Regions from separate parts of the Micromonospora sp. NPDC005172 genome, predicted to be linked through region 1. Evidence: riboswitches for the same ligand, from Rfam matches in the RefSeq annotation. Region 1 holds a riboswitch; each other region holds the start of a gene.
What was found. Region 1 has a riboswitch for cyclic di-AMP ahead of ABZV06_RS06580 (hypothetical protein). Riboswitches for the same ligand answer to the same signal wherever they lie in the genome.

Region 1 (6,224 bases):
GAACACGGTGACCCCGGCGGCCGCCTCCAGGTAGATGTTGCCGGCGCCGTCGCTGCGGTTGATGGCGAAGCGGAACGGGTGGGTCATGCCGGGCATGCCGGCGTCACCGAGGAAGAGCGCCCAGAGCGACCACCCGAACGCGGCGAGCGTGCCCAGCGAGACCAGCGTGTCCATGGTGGCCGCGCCGTGCCGCAGGTTGGTCCAGGCCGCACGGTGGAACGGCAGCCCACCCCACACGACCACCGGGGCGGCCAGCGTCAGCGAGAGCCACTGCCAGTAGTCGAACTGCCAGGGTGGCACCATGGCGAGCAGGACCACCGGCACGCTCAGGACCGCCGAGACCCACAGCCGGGTACGCGGCAGGCGCAGCGGGTCCTCCATCGGCGGCTCGGCGGTCGGCGGTGCCGGCAGCGCAGCCGTGTAACCGGTCTTCTGGACGGTCTCGATCAGGTCGTCCGGGGTGACGTCGGCGGCGTACCGGACGGTCGCCTTCTCGGTGGCGTAGTTGACGGTGGCGCTGACCCCGTCCATCCGGTTGAGCTTCTTCTCGACCCGCGCGGCGCACGCGGCGCAGGTCATCCCCCCGATCGCCAGTTCGATCCGGTTCGGTGCCTCGGGCAGCGGTCTGCTGGTGGTGGTCATCGTCTGGTCCCGTCAGTTGTGCCCGTGCCCGGGGGTGCCGTGGTCGGCGCTCCCGGTCGGCGCGGGTCCGCTCGGGGTGGGCGCGGTCGTGGTGGTGGAGGTGCCGACGACCACGGTGAACTCGGCGGTGTGAACGCGCCCGCCGTGCTGGAAGTCGAGGTAGAGCCGGTAGGTGCCGGACGAGGGCACCTCGGCGAGGAAGGTGACGGCGGGGCCGGGCGGTGTGCGTCCGTCGTCAGGAGTCCCATCCGGGTGCACGTGCAGGTACGCGAGATCACCCCGCCGCAGCGCCACCAGGTGCCCGTACGCCCCCAGGTAGGGCTCCAGGTCGGTGACCGGCTGCCCGGCGCGGCTCACCGTCAGGGTGAGCGCCGAGGTGCGGCCCGGCTGCGGCGCGCCGGCCAGGGTGACCGTGTAACCGTCGACGGTGGTGCTGGTCGCCGGGGCGGGCAGCGGCGCTTCGGTCGGCTCGCCGGGGACGGCCACGTCGACGCCGAGGGTCAACGGCTCGCCCCCGGTCGGGGTGAAGTCGGCGAACGCCCGCCACTGCCCGGCACCGGCCAGCGGGGTGTCGACCCGCCAGGTGCCGTCCGGGGCGAGGTCGGGGTGGACGTGGCGGAAGCCGGACAGGTCCCGGCGGGCGACGATCAGGTGCATCCGCTTGTCGTGCGCCACGTCGTACCTGGTCACCGGCCGACCGTCCGGCCCGTCGATCCGGAACGCGAACTCGCCGGACGGGGCGACGACGGGTTCGAGCGTGTAGCCCCGATCGGAGACGAGCAACCCGCCGGGAACGAGGTCGGAGGTCTCGTCACTCGTGGTGGGGCCCGGGGTGCGGACGACCTCGGGCACGCTCTGCGCGACCGGGTCGGCCGGGTCGACCACCCGACCGACCGCGTAGGCCGCGCCGAAGATCGCCGCAAGGCCGAGGGTGAAGGCGCCCAACCTGGTCACCGTGGTCATCCCGGGCCCTCCGCTCACGCCTCGACGAGGTCGTAGCCGGCCTCGTCGACCGCCGCCCGGACGGCCTCGGTGTCCACGGGCTGCTCGCTGCTGACGGTGACCTGACCGGCGGCGAGATCGACCCGCACGTCACGCACGCCCGCGATCGCGCCCACCTCGGCGCTGACCGCGCTGACGCAGTGCCCGCAGGTCATACCCCGCACCTGGTACGTCGTGTCGACCATCGAACCGCTCCTCTCATCGTACCGGTACCCGGTGGGGGTATCCCGGCAGGAAGGGACGTTACCATACCCCCCAGGGGTACGCTATTCTCGTCGCTATGACCGCACCCACCCCGATCCGCGGGTACACCGCCAGCAAGGACCAACTGCTCGCGCGGCTCCGCCGCGCCCAGGGGCAGGTCCGGGGCATCGAGAAGATGGTCGACGAGGACCGCTACTGCATCGACGTGCTCACCCAGATCTCCGCGATCCAGGCCGCGCTCGACAAGGTGGCCCTGGGCCTGCTCGACGGGCACGCCCGGCACTGCATGCACGAGGGGGCGGCCGAGGGCCGGGCCGACGAGATGGCCAGCGAGATGATGGCGGCCGTCGGCCGACTGATGAAGCGCGGCTGAGCCGTCACTCCCGCTCCGGTTCGAGGCGTACCCGGCGCAGCAACTGGGCGTTGAGCGCCACCACGATCGTGGACGCGGACATCAGCACCGCCGCCAACGCCGGGCTCAACGCCACCCCGGCCCAGGCGAGCACCCCGGCCGCCAGCGGCAGCGCCACCACGTTGTAGCTCGCGGCCCAGGCCAGGTTCTGCCGCATCTTGCGGTACGACGCCCGGGACAGCCTCAGCACGGCACCGACACCGCGCGGATCGGACGACGCAAGCACCACCTGGGCGGACTCGATCGCCACGTCGGTCCCCGCCCCGATCGCGATGCCCACGTCCGCGCGGGCCAGCGCCGGCGCGTCGTTCACCCCGTCGCCGACCATCGCCACCGTCAGTCCGCGCCGCTGGAGTTCCGCCACCCAGCTGTCCTTGTCTGCCGGCAGCACCTCGGCGAAGACCTCGTCCACGCCGGCCCGGAAACCGAGGTCGGCGGCCACCGACTCGGCCACCGACCGCGCGTCCCCGGTGATCATGGCGAGGGTGTGGACGCCGGCGGCCCGCAGCTCGGCGATGGCCTGCCGGGCCTCCGGGCGTACCTCGTCGGTCAGCGCGAACGCCCCGAGCACGGTGTCCGGAAGCCGCAGGAGGTACAGCACCACGGCACCGCGTGCCGACCAGCGTCCGGTCGCCTCCCGCAGATCGTCCGGCAGCGGCCCGCCCCGCTCCCGCAGCAGGGCCGGTCCGCCCACCGCGTATTCCGTACCGTCGATGGTGGCCCGCACCCCGCGGCCCGGCAGCGACCGGAAGTCGACAGCCCGCGCCGGGCCGCCCGGCCCGGCCGCCGCCACGATCGCCCGGGCCAGCGGATGCTCGCTGTCGGACTCCACAGCGGCGGCCGTCCGTAACGCCTCGTCCCGCCCCACCCCGGGGGCCGTCACCAGGTCGGTGACCGCATGCCCACCCCGGGTCAGCGTGCCGGTCTTGTCGAAGAGCACCGCGTCGACGGTCCGCATGCGCTCCAACGCCATCCGGTCCTTGACCAGGATCCCGCCCCGCGCCGCCAACGCCGTGGAGAGCGCGACGACGAGCGGGATGGCCAGGCCCAACGCGTGCGGGCAGGCGATCACCAGAACGGTCACGGTACGCACCACCGCCTGGTCGGGCTCGCCGAGCGCGGTCCAGACCACAAGGGTGAGCACGGCCGTACCGGTGGCCACGTAGAACAGCGCGGCGGCGAACCGGTCGGCGAGCAGTTGGGCCTGCCCTCCCGAGCGCTGCGCCTCCGCGACCATGCGCTGGATGCCCGCGAGCGCGGTCTGGTCGCCCAGCGCCTCGACCCGGACCCGGATCGCCGAGTCGGTGGCGACCGTGCCAGCAACCACCCGTTCGCCCACCGACCGGGCGACCGGGCGCGACTCGCCCGTGATCATCGATTCGTCCAACTCGGCGTCGCCGTCGACGATCCGACCGTCGGCAGGTACCCGACCTCCGGGGCGGACCAGCGCCACGTCGCCGACCCTCAGCGCGCCCACCGGCACGCGCTCGACCTGCCCGTCCGCCACCACGCGCTCGGCCTCGTCGGGCAACAACGCCGCCAGTGCCGCCAGAGCCCCTCGGGCCTGCCCGATGGCCTTCATCTCCTGCCAGTGCCCCAGCAGCATGATGGTGACCAGCGCCGCCAACTCCCACCAGAAGTCCAGGTCGAAGGCACCCAGGCTGGTGGCCAGCGACGCGGCGTACGCCACTGTGATCGCCATCGCGACCAGCAGCATCATGCCGGGCGTGCGATCCCGCACCTCCCGTACCGCGCCGACCAGGAACGGCCAGCCACCCCAGAGGAACACCACCGACCCGAGCACCGGCCCCACCAAGGAGCGACCCGGCACGTCCAGCCGAAGCCCGAGCCGGTCCACCACCAGGTGACTGCTCAGCACCACCGGCACGGTGAGCACCAGACAGACCCAGAACCGGCGACGGAACATCGCCGGGTCGTGCCCGGCGTGCCGGTCGTGCCCGGCGTGCCGGCGGTGGTCCGTCGCCGGCGCGGTGTGCCGGTGGTGCTCGGGGTCAGGCGGTGGCGCGGGCATGACTCCACCCTCCCGCCCCCGCCGGGGCGGTGTCAGCGGTTCGACCGTCCGACACTCCGCCACGACCTGCGACACCCAGGCGCGCTGGTTAGCATCTTGCGACGATGACCCCTCCGATCCCGCCGAACAGTAGAGCGCCCGTGTCGTCCCGGTCGCGCGCCGCTGCCCGCCAACCGGGCCCGCCGGTCACGTTCCGTGATCGCCGAATCGTCAGCCCGCGAATTGCGGCGCTCGGCACCGCGTTCGTCCCGCAGAGCTGAACCGGACGGCCCGCCGGCACGTACCCCGCACCGGATCGTTGGGAGTCTCGCATTAACCGTCGTCGTCGCGCTGGTGCTGTGGCCGCGAGACGGCGCTGCCCCATCCACCGCCGCCACCGGGTGGCCAGAGCCGAACAGGAGCACGGATACGGCATGGTGACACTCCTCAGCGTGACCGGATCGGGCACCCGCCCTGAGAACCGCGTCACTGGTCACTCAACGCCATGGCGAAATGACGCTTTTAGTCGGCATCGGGACGTAGCTCAGGCGGTGGACTCTCGGGTAACCTCGCTGCCGGTCACCGACGAAGGCGCGCAGCGGCGCCTGCGGTGCCACCGCCCAATCGCCAACCGGCGAGCCGGGGACCCAGGTACGTGGGGTGAATCCGCGACAGCGGTAGGGGCCACTTCCGCCCCGAACCCGTCAGCTAACCCGGTCGGCGGTCGACGGAAGGGAAGATTGTGACGGCACCCCTACGCCGCTGGTTGACGCCCGTGGTGGCCGTGTTCGCCGCGCTGACCGTGCTCGCCGGGCCCCTCCCGGCCCACGCCGCCCCGACGACCCCCACACCGTCCGGGCACGAGGAGGACGGCGACGAGCCCAAGCTGCTCAATGACGTCATCGAGCAGACCAACCGGGACTACGTGGCGGCCAAGTCCAAGCTGGACAAGTCCAAGAAGCGGCAGGTTGAGCTGGCGGCCGAGGTCGACCGGGCCAAGGCCGACCTGGCGGCGCTGGCCCCGCAGGTCGGGCAGATCGCCGCCCAGTCGTACCGGACCGGGCGTGTCGGCGCGATCGCGATGCTGCTGGAGAGCGACGCTCCGGACTCGTTCGTCCAACGGGCTGCGGCGCTCGACGAGATGAACATGGTCAACGAGAAGAAGCTCGCCGAGGTCAACGCCGTGAAGGCCCGCGCCGAGCAGGCCAAGCTGGCCCTCGACGCGGAGGTACGGGAGCAGCAGAAGCAGACCGCCCTGATGGCCAAGGACAAGCGCGACGCGGACAAGGCGCTCGCGCTGGTCGGCGGCCAGGGCTTCACCGGCGGCCTGGTCGACGCCATCTCGCCGGTCGCCCGGATCGGCCCGGGTCGCACCGCCGACGGCGAGTGGAAGGCGCAGTCGTGCAGCGAGGACGACCCGACCACCTCAGGCTGCATCACGCCGCGCACGCTGCACGCGTACAAGGAGGTCAAGCGGGCCGGGTTCAACCGGTTCGTGGGCTGCCACCGCAACGGTGGACCGTACGAGCACCCGAAGGGCCGCGCCTGTGACTGGTCGCTGCAGAAGAGCGGCTTCAGCCCGTGGCACAACAACGACACCCGCATGTACGGCAACAACGTGGCCGCGTTCCTCATCCGCAACGCCGACCGGCTCGGCATCTACTACGTGATCTGGAACCGGCAGATCTGGATGCCGGCGACCGGCTGGAAGTCGTACAGCGGGCCGTCGAACCACACCGACCACGTACACATGTCGCTGCTCTGACCCGGTGATCAGTAGTCCGAGGGCCGTCCCCCGTCCAGCGGGGCGGCCCTCGGGCGTGTTCGGTGCGGACCGGCCGCGTCAGGCGTCGGTCGTCGCGGCCTCGGCCGGTACGGGGGTCACGGGCCGCACCACTCCGGCCGCGAGCCGGTACGACATCCCCACCACCGCGCACCGCCCCCGCGCCACCT
Region 2 (6,224 bases), on a different contig from region 1:
AACGGACGATCTGGCTGGAATCGGGCCTCATCCGGATGGACGGCCCCACCGACGAGGTCATCCGTGCATACGAGGCGTACGCGAACAGCAAGTAGAGTGCCGGCCAACCCCCGGCATCGACACGGCTACCAGGACCGCGTCGCCCGCGTTGGGGCGGCGCGGTCCGCGCGTTAAGGTTCATTCCGTCGCCGCTCGGGCGGAACCTTCCGTTAACGCAACCCTGAGAGTGAGGATCCGGCAATGACGCAGGACCAGACCACTGGCCCGGACGCCGCAACGGAGACCCCCGCACCGTGGCGGCCCTCGCGGACAGTGGCCGTGGTGCTGGCGGGCGGCACCGGAACCCGGCTGGGCCTCGGCATCCCCAAGCAGCTCCTGAAGATCGCCGGTAAGCCGATCATCGGGCACACGCTGGCGGTCTTCGAGTCCGCTCCGGAGATCGACGAGATCATCGTGCTGATGGCGAGCGGTCACCTCGAGGATGCCCAGCGGATCGTCGAGAAGGCCGGCCTGCGCAAGGTCACCAAGGTGATCGAGGGCGGCGACACCCGCAACGCGACCACCCGGATCGCGCTCGACGCCGTCGGTCCGGCCGACTGCAACATCCTCTTCCACGACGCCGTCCGTCCACTGCTCAGCGGCCGGATCGTCCGCGAGTGCGTGAACGCGCTGTGGACCTACTCCGCCGTCGACGTCGCCATCCCCTCCGCCGACACGATCGTCCAGGTGGACGAGAACGACTGCATCACCGACATCCCGGTGCGCTCCCGGCTGCGTCGGGGCCAGACCCCGCAGGCGTTCCGCTCCCCCACGATCCGCGAGGCGTACCGGATCGCCGAGGACGACCCCGACTTTGCCGCCACCGACGACTGTGGCGTGGTGCTGCGGTACCTGCCGGGTACCCCCATCAAGGTGATCGACGGCTCGGACGAGAACATCAAGGTCACCCACCCGGTCGACGTGCACCTGGCGGACAAGCTCTTCCAGCTCGCGGCGGCGCAGGCCCCCCGGCTCACCGACCACCGCAGCTACACCGAGGAGCTGACCGGCCGGACGATCGTGGTGTTCGGCGGCAGCTACGGGATCGGCCACGAACTGACCGAACTGGCGCGGCGCTACGGCGCGCAGGTCTTCCCGTTCAGCCGGTCCACCACCGGCACGCACGTCGAGCGCGCCGAGGACGTCGAGGCCGCGCTGACGACCGCCTTCGAGGCGACCGGCCGCATCGACCACGTGGTGGTCACCGCCGGAATCCTGGAGAAGGGCGCCCTCGCCGAGATGGACGAGGAAACGATGGACCGGGTGTTGCAGGTCAACTTCGTCGGTCCGGTGACCATCGCCCGGCAGGCCCTTCCGTACCTGCAGCAGACCAAGGGTCAGCTGCTGCTCTACACCTCCAGCTCGTACACCCGGGGTCGGGCCCGCTACGCCCTCTACTCGTCCACCAAGGCCGCCCTGGTCAACCTGACGCAGGCGCTCGCCGACGAGTGGGCCGACGTCGGCGTACGGGTCAACTGCATCAACCCGGAGCGGACCGCCACCCCGATGCGCACGCGGGCGTTCGGCGAGGAGCCGGAGCACACCCTGCTGGCCGCGGAGGCCGTCGCCCAGTCCTCGCTTGACGTGTTGATCTCCGACCTGACCGGTCAGGTCATCGACGTACGCCGGGCACCCGGTGACGGGCCGTCCGTGCCGGCGCAGTCCGGCCCGGCCCGGTCCGAGGCGCCGGCCGCGGCGTCCGCGAACTGACGCCGACGGCACCGCGACACCGACGGCGGCGAACGGAGCAACATGCGTGGTGACCTGGTCCGCAAGCTGGCCGCCCGATGCCTCAGCACCGGGCTCGCGGTGCTGGCATTCGTCGTGCTGGCCCTCACCGGCGTCACCGGATGGGGGCTCGCGCTGGCCGTCGCCGCGCTGGCGGCGGCGGCCGTCGAGCAGCGGGTCCGGCCCGGCGCGGACCTGGTCGCCGAGACCGCGCTGATCGCCGCGGCGGTCCTCGTCGGCTACGCCCGTCGGCTCGACGACGGGTTCGATCCGGCGCTGGCCGCCACGGCCCTGGTCCTGCTGGGGCTGGTGCTGCTGGTGGGGCCGCTGCGCACCGCGGGCAACCTGGAGATCCGGGCGGCGAACCTGCCGGTACGCGCCTGGACTCCGCTGATCGCCGACCGGCTCGGCGTCGCCCTGCTGGGGCTGCTGGCGGTGGTGGCGGTCGCCGCCGCGCTGACCCTGCCGGCCGCCGTGGCGCTCGCCGCGAGCATGCTGGTGGCCGCCGGCGCCGGGGCCGTCGCGCTGGACCTGGCCCGACGACGCTTCCGGCCGACCGCCGGCGGTGGGCAGGTGGCCCGCGCGCTGCGTCGGCACGAGCCGAAGTTCCTGCTCTACTTCTCCGCGCCACCCGGTTCGGAATACCAGGTCACCATGTGGCTGCCGTACCTCGAACGGATCGGCCGGCCCTTCCTGGTGTTGGTCCGCGAGCCGGAGTTCCTCGCGCCGCTCGCCGCGGCCACCGACGCGCCGGTGGTCTACTGCCCCACCCTGCGGGCGATGGACGAGGCGCTGGTGCCGAGCCTGCGGGTGGCCTTCTACGTCAACCACGGGGCGAAGAACAGCCACTGCATCCGGTTCACCCAGCTCACCCATGTGCAACTGCACCACGGCGACAGCGACAAGGCACCCAGCGCCAACCCGGTGTCGGGGATCTTCGACCGGATCTTCGTGGCCGGTCCGGCGGCGATCGACAGGTACGCCCGGGCCGGGGTGCAGATCCCGGCGGAGAAGTTCGTGGTGGTGGGCCGTCCCCAGGTGGAGTCGATCGAGGTACGCCAGGAGCCGACACGAGGGCTCGCCCACCCGACCGTGCTCTACACCCCGACCTGGACCGGGCACCACGCCGACGCCGACTACTGCTCGCTGCCGGTGGCCGAGGCGCTGCTGCGGAGGCTGGTGGAGCGCGGCGCGACGGTGATCCTGCGGGCGCACCCGTACACCGCGCAGAACCCGACGTCGGCCCGGCACCTGAGCCGGCTCACCGAGCTGCTGGCCGCCGACCGGGCGCGCAGCGGGCGGCAGCACGTCACCGGGGCGGCGGCCCGGGAGCTGAGCCTGACCGAGTGCGTCAACCGCTCGGATGCGCTGATCTCCGACGTCTCCGGGGTGATCTCGGACTACCTCTACTCCGGCAAGCCGTACGCGGTCACCGACATGGGCGACGAGGGTGACCGGTTCACCGAGCGCTTTCCACTGGCCGGGTCGGGCTACGTGCTGCGGCGCGACATGTCCAACGTGGACGTCGTACTCACGGCCCTGCTGGACACCGACCCGCTGGCCGACGCACGCTGGGTCACCCGCCGCCGCTACCTGGGCGACTTCCCGGCCGAGTCGTACGCCGAGGGTTTCCTGACCGCGGCCCGCCGGGAGCTGACGTCGGCGCGGGAACTGCCCGCGCCCGCACCCGCCTAGCGGTACGGCTCCAGCAGCTCCAGCACCGCCGCCGGGTCCTCCAGATGGGCGTTGTGCCCGAGGCCGGGCAGCGTGACGACCGGTACCCCATACTCCTTGAGCTGCGCGTCGGTGACCATCGGGTCGTGCTCCCCGCGCGCCAGCACCACCGGCACGTCGGTGGCGGCCAACAGCCCGGCCAGGTCGGGCTCGCCGACGGCGAACGCGCTCGTGTCCATCGCGAGCCGCCAGCGGCCATCGACCTGACGCAGGCCGGCGTCCACCATCGGGTGGTCCGGTGCGACGAGGCCGGCGAGACCGGCGACCCGCAGGTAGCGGCGGGCGGCCTCGGTGCGGGTGGCGTACCAGCCCACCGGACGGGCTGCCAGCTCCGCCGCACGGGTCAGCTCCGTGGGTGACCAGACCGCCTTGATGCCCAGCCCCACCACCGCGTCCACCGGCAGTCCGGCGGCGCGGGCCGCCAGCGCCACGCCGACCACACCACCGAGCGAGTGCCCGAGGACGACGAGGCGGTCGTCGGGGGTCAGGCCCTGCGCGACCCGCTGGGCGAAACCCTCGAAGGAGTACGACGGCAGTGGCGCCGACCAGCCGTGGCCGGCGAGGTCGGGTGCCGACCACCGCCCGGGCCAGTGCTGTTCCAGAAGTGGTGCCCAGGGCAGCCACACGTCACCTGTCGCCCCCATGCCGTGCAGCAGCAACAGGATCGGCTCACGGCCGGCTTGACCACCCGGTTCTTCCGCCACGGCCGCAGTCTCCCACGGTTCGCCGCCCGGTACGAGAGCCGTTCAGCGGCGGTCGCCGCCCGGCAACGAAGACGCCGCGGGCGCCGGCCCCTCGTGGGGACGCGGCGCCCGCGGCGTCGTGGGGTGTCCGCCTGGATCAGGCGGAGTAGCCCCGGCTGGTGATCCAGTTGGCCAGGTCGATCGTGGTGACCCAGTACGCCGGGTCGGCCGGGTTCGCCGAGTCGGCGATCCGCACGGTCCGGCCGTTGTCCTTGTAGCCCACGACGGCGATGTAGTGCCCGCCGCCGTAGGAGTGCCAACCGCCGTCGGTGTCGGTGGCGTCGCCGACGACGTTGGCCACCACGCCCCGGCCGTCGGTGATGGCCCTGACGACGTCGGCCGCAAGGCGGTCGATCTGGGCCGGGCTGGGCGCGCCCTCGAACATGCGGGTGCGGTACGGGGAGCCCTTCACCTCGGCGTTGAGCACCCGGGTGGTGTCCTCAGCCGAGTTGGTGCCCATCTCGGTGGTGCCCAGCTCGGCACCCAACTCCTCCTGCGTACGGTCGATGCCGCTGGCGCTCAGGGCGTTGCGGGTGGCCGCCGGGCCGCAGTTGTAGTACGTGTTCTGCGCCTCGTAGTCGTAGTCGAGCACCTTGGTCGCGGGCGGCTTCGGCTGCGTCGGCTTACGGGTGAGGTCCGGGTTGCTCGTGGCCTTCGCGGCGGGCGACGCGGCACTGGTGGCCGGGGCGGCGGTGCTCGGCGCGGTGCTCGGCGACGGGGCCGCGGACCGGACCTCGCCACGGGAGGCGACGGTGTCACTGCGCATCTCGGCGACCGTGGTCGGCGTGTGCTGGCCGGCCGGGGCGTCGGCGGCGCCGGCGACCAGGGCGCCGGTGGTGGTGGCGATGGCGAGGGCCGCGGCGGAGGCGGCGACGATCTGGTACGGGCGCTCGGTCGCAAGACGACGGAGCTGGCGCTTCAGGGTGTGCTTCACGAGGTCCTCCACGGTTCGGGGGGTGAGCGGCACACCGGGGCTCGGCCGGTATCCGGGCAGGCGCCAACGCGCGGGCCGTGGCCCGCGGATGGTGGACCGCTCAGGGGAACGCCCGGCACGGCCGGGCGGGAAGGGCGGTGACCCTGGGGGTCAGCTCACCGTCACGAGGCGGATGAGCGGGGACACCGCGACGCCGTGGAGGCGGGGGAACAACTGTGGGGTCGAGGGGTGCTGCACGAGGATGGAACTCCTTCCGTCACCGCCTACCGGGTTAGCTGACGGATTCGGGCGGGAAGATCGCCCTACCGCGGGCCGTGGCTCGCGGATTCACCCCGGACTTACTGTGGGTCCCCGGTTCGTTGATCACGATTGAGCGGGTCGGCGCGGCGTCGCCTCCTGCGATCGGTTACCGCACCGGACGGGACGACAGTACTGGCCGGTGGGCACTCTGCCAAGCCGCGCCCACCTGCGTAAACATCGATTAGCCCCGCAATTTCTGCGCGTCTTGCCGCTGACGTGACTCGATGGGACAACCGGTTCCGCCGGGACCTGTGGGCGACAACCGGACAGGCCGCCGACAACGCCGCCGCAATGCCAGGAACAATGGCCCCCGATGATGCCGGTCGCCCGATTCCGCCGCCGGTGGCGCGCCTCACATAACGGATCGGGCTCAACCCGCCCGAGCCGGACGCCAGCGCGCCACGACTGCCGTACGGGACGCCCGCGTCGCCGTACGCCGTGACCGCGCCGGGCCCGGCCGCGACCGCACTGCCGCCGCGTACGCCTCCTCGGCGAGGGTGCGCGCCGACTCGGCGGCCACCTCCGCGTCCCGCCAGGCCGACCGCTCCCGCTGCACGGCCCCCCGGTGCTCCGCCAGCCTCGCGTCACGGATCGCCCGGACGAGCAGCACCTCCTGCTCCACCGGGTGTCGGCGGGGGTCCCAGCCACGCCGGTGCCCGAACACGTCACCGAGCTGCGCCATGGTCAGCTCCCCGCGCCAGTACGCCGCCATCGCGGCTCGGTGCAGATAGCGCTCCCGGGCCGCG
Region 3 (6,224 bases), on a different contig from region 1:
GCCGCCTGCTCCGGGTACGCCCGCCCGTACACTCCGATCGTCGCCCGGCCGGGCTTCGGGGTGACCACCATCCCGACGGTCCAGGCGGCGGTCGGCGCGGATGTCGGGTTGTGAAACCAGGCCCGCTGTCCGAGGTACCAGATGGCCGTCCAGTCGCCCTGCCGACCGGCCAGCGCGTACGTCTGGCCGGCGGAGGCGCGGGCACCGTGGTCCGACACGTCCATCGTGTCCGGGGTGCCGTCGGGACGCAGCGCGATGTCGTTGACCAGCGGCGCGTCCGCGGACGGCGCGGTGTGCAGGATCACCGACGAGGAGCCGCGCGGCGCGCACGGCGTCCCCGGGGTGACGCAGCCGGTGAACGCCGGCTGGTTGGTCGCGTAGTCGGGGTCGATCCGGACCAGCCCGGTGGCCGGGGTGCCGGTGTCCAGCCGTGGCGCGTGCAGCAGGTCGAGGTAGTGCGTCCAGTCCCAGTAGGGCCCCGGGTCCCAGTGCATCCCCCGCACGGTCGCCGCGGTGGTGCCGGGCACGTTGTCGTGGCCGATGATGTGCTGGCGGTCCAGCGGGATGCCCAGCCGCAGCGCGAGGTGCCGGACGAGCTTCGCCGAGGTCCGGTACATCGCCTCGGTGTACCAGGTGCCCTGCGCGGCGAAGCCCTCGTGTTCCAGCCCGATCGACTTGGCGTTGACGTACCAGTTGCCGGCGTGCCAGGCGACGTCCTTGGTCCGGACGTGCTGGGCGATGTGCCCGTCCACCGAGCGAAGCGAGTAGTGCCAGCTCACGTAGGTCGGGTCCTGGACGAGTTGGAGCGTGGTCGCCCAACTCGCCTCGGTGTCGTGGATGACGATGTACTCGATCTTCTGCCGGGCGGGCCGGTCGGAGAGATCGTGGTTGCCGTAGTCGCCGTCGCCGAACGCCGCGTAGGGGGCGGGGATCCACTCACAGGACACCGTGGGGGGGCATTCCAGTCCGTCCGGGCGAGCGAGTCGCCGCAGGCCCAGCCGGTCCAGCCAGGATCGCTCGGGTCGTACGGCGCGGGCCGGCAGCGTGACCCGCTGGCCGTCGTCGGTCACTCGGGTCTGGCCGGTGCCGATCGTGGTGAAGACCTCGTCGGCGAAGGCCGCCGCGGCATCGGCGCTGTCCGCGCCGGCGTAGTGGGCCACCGCGCCGTACCAGGTGGCCGGGTCGGTGCCGGCGCCGACGGGCGCGCCCACCTCCCGTTGGTACGCGGCCAGCAGCGCCGCCCCGCCCCGGATGTTCGTCGTCGCGTCGGTGCGCAGCGCCTCGGTCGTGGCCCCGGTCAGCGTGGCGGCGGCGTCCACGGTCTGCAGGGCGGCGGTGGGCGGCGCGGGGTCGGCGGCCGGGGCGGGCGTGAGAGCGTTGCGGGAGTCGTCGCCACGCGGGTCCTCCCCCGGGGCGTCATGGTGGCCGCGTCGGGGCAGAGCGGTCACGTGCCGGGCATCGGTCAGGTGCATCGGGCCGTAGCCGCCGCTGGTGCTCGGCGTACCGGCGTTGCTGTCCCAGCGGGACTCCAGGTAGGAGACGCCGAGCAGCACGTCGATCGGGACGCCGTACTCGGTCGCCGCGGCAGCGTACTGCTGCTGGCGGTCGGCGGCGGGCGCGGCGGAGGCGGGGCCGGTGTGCAGTGGTACGGCCGCTGTGGCGGTGAGGACCGCGACGGCGAGCAGGGTCGGACGCTTCATCGAACCCCCTACATGTGAACTGGTGTCAGTGCGGTCACCTTCGCGCCGTACGGGAGTCCGCGTCAATACCTTTCCATGTTTCAAAACATGCAGAAAGAAACCTTCACCAACGCTCGGCGGCTCGCTCCAATCGGTACGGAGTGTCACGGACGCGTGGGTTGCGGATCGGTAACGGCCGTCTCTACTCTGGTCATTTGTCGGCCCGGTAGCAGGTCTGCCCATCCCGGGCGGTGACGGACCGACACCGCCGAGTCGCTTCCGAGCGAGCCGGGGACCCACGTTTCCCTGGGGTGAATCCGCAGCCACTGCGGTAGGGCGCCCACTTCCCGCCCGAACCCGTCAGCTAACCCGGTAGGCGGTCAGGAAGAAGGAGTACGGAACCCGGTGGCCCTTGATGCCCCGCGGCCGTCGTCCGAGCGGTCGGCTCCGGCCGACCCGACGTCGATCGCGCCGCGCCCACGCTGGTCCCGCTTCACCACCGCACTCGCCGCCCTGGTCGGCGTCGCCGTCGTCCTGACGGGCAGCGCCACGGTGGCCCAGGCCGACCCGTCCGTCGCCGAGATCGAACGGCAGATCGACGCCGACTGGAACAAGCTCGAACCGATCATCGAGCGGCACAACGCCACCCGAGCCGACCTGGCCCTCAAGCGCAAGCAGGCCGACACGCTCGCCGCTCGCATCGCGCCCCTGGAGCGCCAGGTCGACGCCGCGATGAACAAGGTGAGCGCGCTGGCCGTACGGGCGTACATGGGCCAGAACCTGTCGACCGTCAACACGATGCTCGGCAGCCGCTCGCCGAGTGAGGTGGTCGGGCAACTCGAGATGCTCGACCGGTTCGCCCACAACCAGCAGCAGGACGTCCGGCAGGTCGCCGATCTCCGCGACGAGCTGGCCCGGCAGAAGGCGCCGCTGGACGAGATGGTCGCCCAGCTGACCCGGACCGAGGCGCAGTTGGCGGCGAAGAAGAAGCAGATCAACGAGGAGATCGACCGGCTGCAGAAGCAGCGCCTCAAGGTGTACGGCAACGGCGGCGGCGGTCCGCTGCGTCCGGCGCCCTGCCCGGCCAGCTATCCGGGTGGCGCTGCCGGCATCGCGGTGAAGTTCGCCTGCGCCCAGATCGGCAAGCCGTACGTGTGGGGCGCCGAGGGGCCGGAGTCGTACGACTGCTCCGGGCTGATGCTGGCCGCCTGGGCGAAGGCCGGTGTGTCGCTGCCGCACAACGCCGCCGCGCAGAGCCGGGTGACCAGGAACGTCAGCAAGGGCGACCTGCGCCCCGGTGACCTCGTCTTCTACTACAGCGACATCCACCACGTCGGCATGTACGTCGGCAACGGCTGGGTGGTGCACGCCTCGCAGGCCGGGGTGCCCGTCAAGATGAAGAAGGCCGACGACGGGCCCATCCACAGCTACGGCCGTCCCGGCTGAGAAACGCGGGACGCGGTCGGGGCCCGTCGCGATCCGCTCGCGGCGGGCCCTCGTCGTCTCCTACCTCGTCGGCCAGGCGCGCCAGTTCTGCCAGGAACGACTCGGCGTCGGCCCCCGCTGACCCTGGTAACGCGACCCGTAGACCACCGAGCCGTACGGGTGCTCGGCCGGCGAGGACAGCCGGAAGATGCAGAGCTGGCCGATCTTCATGCCCGGCCAGAGGGTGATCGGCAGGTTCGCCACGTTGGACAGCTCCAGCGTCACGTGCCCGGAGAAGCCCGGGTCGATGAACCCGGCGGTGGAGTGGGTGAGCAGGCCGAGGCGGCCCAAGCTGGACTTACCCTCCAGCCGGCCGGCGAGCTGGTCGCCGAGCGAGATCACCTCCAGTGTCGAGGCGAGCACGAACTCTCCCGGGTGCAGCACGAACGGCTCGCCGTCGGGCACCTCGACCACCGAGGTCAGGTCGTCCTGCTGCATGGCCGGGTCGATGTGGGTGTAGAGATGGTTGTTGAAGACCCGGAACAGCCGATCGAGTCGTACGTCGATGCTGGAGGGTTGGACCAGGGTGGGCTCGAACGGCTCCAGGCCCAGCGTGCCGGCCTTGATCTCGGAGACCAGGTCGCGGTCGGAGAGCAGCATCGGACCACCTTAGCGAGGTGGGCGGTGACCAGCGTGTCGAGGTCGCTCCTCGTACATTTGTTCGATAGAATGCCCGCATGGCTTCCTGGTCCGATTTCGCCGCCGACGAGCCCCGCCTCGCCGATGGGATTCGCGTTCTCCTGCAGCAGTACGGGCCGGGCTTCGGCTACCTGGCCACGGTCCGCGCCGACGGTGGGCCCCGGGTCCACCCGGTCTCCCCGGTCATCACCGACGAGGGTCTGTTCTGCTTCATCATCGACTCGCCGAAGCGCCGCGACCTCGAACGGGACGGGCGCTACGCGCTGCACTCGTTCCCGCCGGAGGAGAGCGACGACGAGGCGTACGTGGCGGGCCGCGCCCGACCGGTCACCGATCCGGTCCGGGTGGCCCGGCTGGCGCAGAGCGCCCGGGCGGAGCCACGGGTCGACTGGCGGCTGTTCGAGTTCACCGTCGACGTGGCGATGCTGACCCGCCGTGAGCAGCACGGCCTGGGCATCGCGGTCGGTCATCCGGCCGTCCAGGTCTGGCTCGATCCGCAGAGCCCGCCGGCGGCGGTCGCGGCTCCGGCCGTACCGCAGACGCGCCCGACCCGCCGCAGCCGTGACGTCCAGTACACGGCCGCCTGACCACGGCCTGTTCCTCGGAAAGACGCCGGTGCCGGCTCCGTCACGAGGGAGCCGGCACCGGATGTACGTGCGGGGTGCTACGCCGCGCGGTACGCGTTCCACGCGGTCAGCATGCGGCTCGCCTGCCCCGTCGTGAACTGGTACATGCACGAGTCGTAGGTGTAGTCCATGAAGTTGGTGATCGGGTCCAGGCCGGTCGCCGAGCAGGTGTTCCGCCCGGTCGGGCACTGGTACGCCGGCGACGCCTCGGCCGGGGTGTCGCTGACGCCGTCGCCGGAGCCGCCGCAGCCACCCTGGAAGGTGTGGTAGAGGTTCAGCCAGTGGCCGATCTCGTGGGTGCCGGTGTCGCCCTGGTTGTAGTTGGTGGCGGTGCCGCCCGGCAGTGACTCGTTCAGCACGACCACGCCGTCCATGCTGCTCAGGTTGCGCTGCGGGAAGGTCGCCCAGCCCAGAAGGTCGTCGCTCAGCTCACCGAGGTAGATGTTGAGCGTGTTCTTGCCGCCGACCCGCAGCGACGACTTCATCGACCGCTCGGCGGACGAGCCGTCGACGATCGGGTACCAGGACGTGTTCGTCACCCGATTGATCTTGTCGAGCCGGAACGCGAAAGCGGTGGTCGCGCCGCCGGTCCCGCCCGCGTAGGCCTGGTTGAGCACGCTGATCTGCGAGGTGATCAGCGAGTCCGGGATGTTGCCGCCGGCCCGGGTGCTGTTCTCCTGGATCACGTGCACCACCACCGGGATGGTGACGGTGGCCAGCGTCGTCGCGCCGGCGCCGGCCCGGTAGTTGGCCCGTTCACGCAATGCCGCCGCAAGGTCGGCGTCCCGCTCGCGGACCTGCTTGGCGGTCAGCTCGTTCGGCTCGTGCAGGGCTGCGGCGCCGGGCTTCGCCCGGGCATTGGCCTGGCTGCCGGCCGGCCCCGAACAGGCGCCGCCCGGCGCTGCGGAGGAGGCCGAAGCAGCCGGAACGACGCCCACCGCAGCGGTGCTGAGCAGCAGCGCGAGGGTCGTCAACGCGACACCGGCGACACGCCGGGTCAGCAGGTTGGGACGGAGTCCCATGGGCCCACCTCTCTCTGGCGGCGCGGCAGGGGGTGTGTCACGCCATGGCTGGCAATGTGTGGCAGACGTTACAACCCATCGATGCATTTGAGAACGGCCATATGTTGCCGTCTGGAAACTTCTTCGCGGTGGGCGTGGTCAGCTGGCGCGCGGGGGTGGCTAGGTGCACGGGCGCGACGACTCGGGTACAGTGGTGCCGCTCGCGGGTGTAGTTCAATGGCAGAACATCAGCTTCCCAAGCTGACAGTGCGGGTTCGATTCCCGTCACCCGCTCCACGCACGGAAGCCCTGATCAGGACACATGTCCCGCCAGGGCTTCCGTCGTTCTGGACCGTGCTGAGATCGTCCGGTCAGTTGAAGGGCTCGACACGCGGCTCGGCGGGGCACACGGGGATGTTGCCGTTGTGCCCCTCGGGCTCCAGCGTCGAGCCCTTCACCCATCCGGAGTACTGGTCGTGAGCGGTGGGGGCGAACACCTGGGTCGCCTTCAGCTTGTTGTTGGGCCAGGCAATCTTGAACCAGACCGTGTCCTGAACCTCGCCCGGCACCCCGGTGAAGTCGGAGTGAGCCAGGCATCGGGCGTACACGGTGGTATTGCCCTTCGCCACGCCCAGCCGGCACTTGACCGTAGGGTCGCAACCGCAGTCCTGTTCCTTGCAGGGGCGCACGACCGCTCCCATGTCGACGCCGCTCTCACCCCAGGTGTTGACGGTCCGAAACGGCCACGGCCCGGTTCCGGTGGGAGCCTGATTCGTCGTGGGTAGCGGCTCACC

Region 2: linked by a shared signal. The riboswitch ahead of ABZV06_RS04710 (C39 family peptidase) and the one ahead of ABZV06_RS06580 (hypothetical protein) in region 1 are both predicted to bind cyclic di-AMP.
Region 3: linked by a shared signal. The riboswitch ahead of ABZV06_RS02035 (NlpC/P60 family protein) and the one ahead of ABZV06_RS06580 (hypothetical protein) in region 1 are both predicted to bind cyclic di-AMP.

What each region holds. Positions count from the first base shown of each region.
Region 1 is NZ_JBEXIL010000007.1:8,823-15,046, reverse strand. It holds gene ABZV06_RS06605 (heavy metal translocating P-type ATPase) at 1-642, opposite strand, end outside; gene ABZV06_RS06600 (hypothetical protein) at 655-1,605, opposite strand; gene ABZV06_RS06595 (copper ion binding protein) at 1,620-1,829, opposite strand; gene ABZV06_RS06590 (metal-sensitive transcriptional regulator) at 1,925-2,221, shown strand; gene ABZV06_RS06585 (heavy metal translocating P-type ATPase) at 2,226-4,187, opposite strand; cyclic di-AMP (ydaO/yuaA leader) riboswitch at 4,879-5,010, shown strand; gene ABZV06_RS06580 (hypothetical protein) at 5,014-6,036, shown strand; gene ABZV06_RS06575 (carbonic anhydrase) at 6,115-6,224, opposite strand, start outside.
Region 2 is NZ_JBEXIL010000004.1:165,374-171,597, forward strand. It holds gene ABZV06_RS04690 (ABC transporter ATP-binding protein) at 1-95, shown strand, start outside; gene ABZV06_RS04695 (bifunctional cytidylyltransferase/SDR family oxidoreductase) at 241-1,749, shown strand; gene ABZV06_RS04700 (CDP-glycerol glycerophosphotransferase family protein) at 1,792-3,462, shown strand; gene ABZV06_RS04705 (alpha/beta fold hydrolase) at 3,459-4,205, opposite strand; gene ABZV06_RS04710 (C39 family peptidase) at 4,342-5,190, opposite strand; cyclic di-AMP (ydaO/yuaA leader) riboswitch at 5,424-5,564, opposite strand; gene ABZV06_RS04715 (hypothetical protein) at 5,849-6,224, opposite strand, start outside.
Region 3 is NZ_JBEXIL010000002.1:158,147-164,370, forward strand. It holds gene ABZV06_RS02030 (N-acetylmuramoyl-L-alanine amidase) at 1-1,700, opposite strand, end outside; cyclic di-AMP (ydaO/yuaA leader) riboswitch at 1,936-2,072, shown strand; gene ABZV06_RS02035 (NlpC/P60 family protein) at 2,085-3,125, shown strand; gene dcd (dCTP deaminase) at 3,186-3,764, opposite strand; gene ABZV06_RS02045 (pyridoxamine 5'-phosphate oxidase family protein) at 3,842-4,390, shown strand; gene ABZV06_RS02050 (zinc metalloprotease) at 4,468-5,451, opposite strand; tRNA gene ABZV06_RS02055 (tRNA-Gly) at 5,654-5,727, shown strand; gene ABZV06_RS02060 (hypothetical protein) at 5,802-6,224, opposite strand, start outside.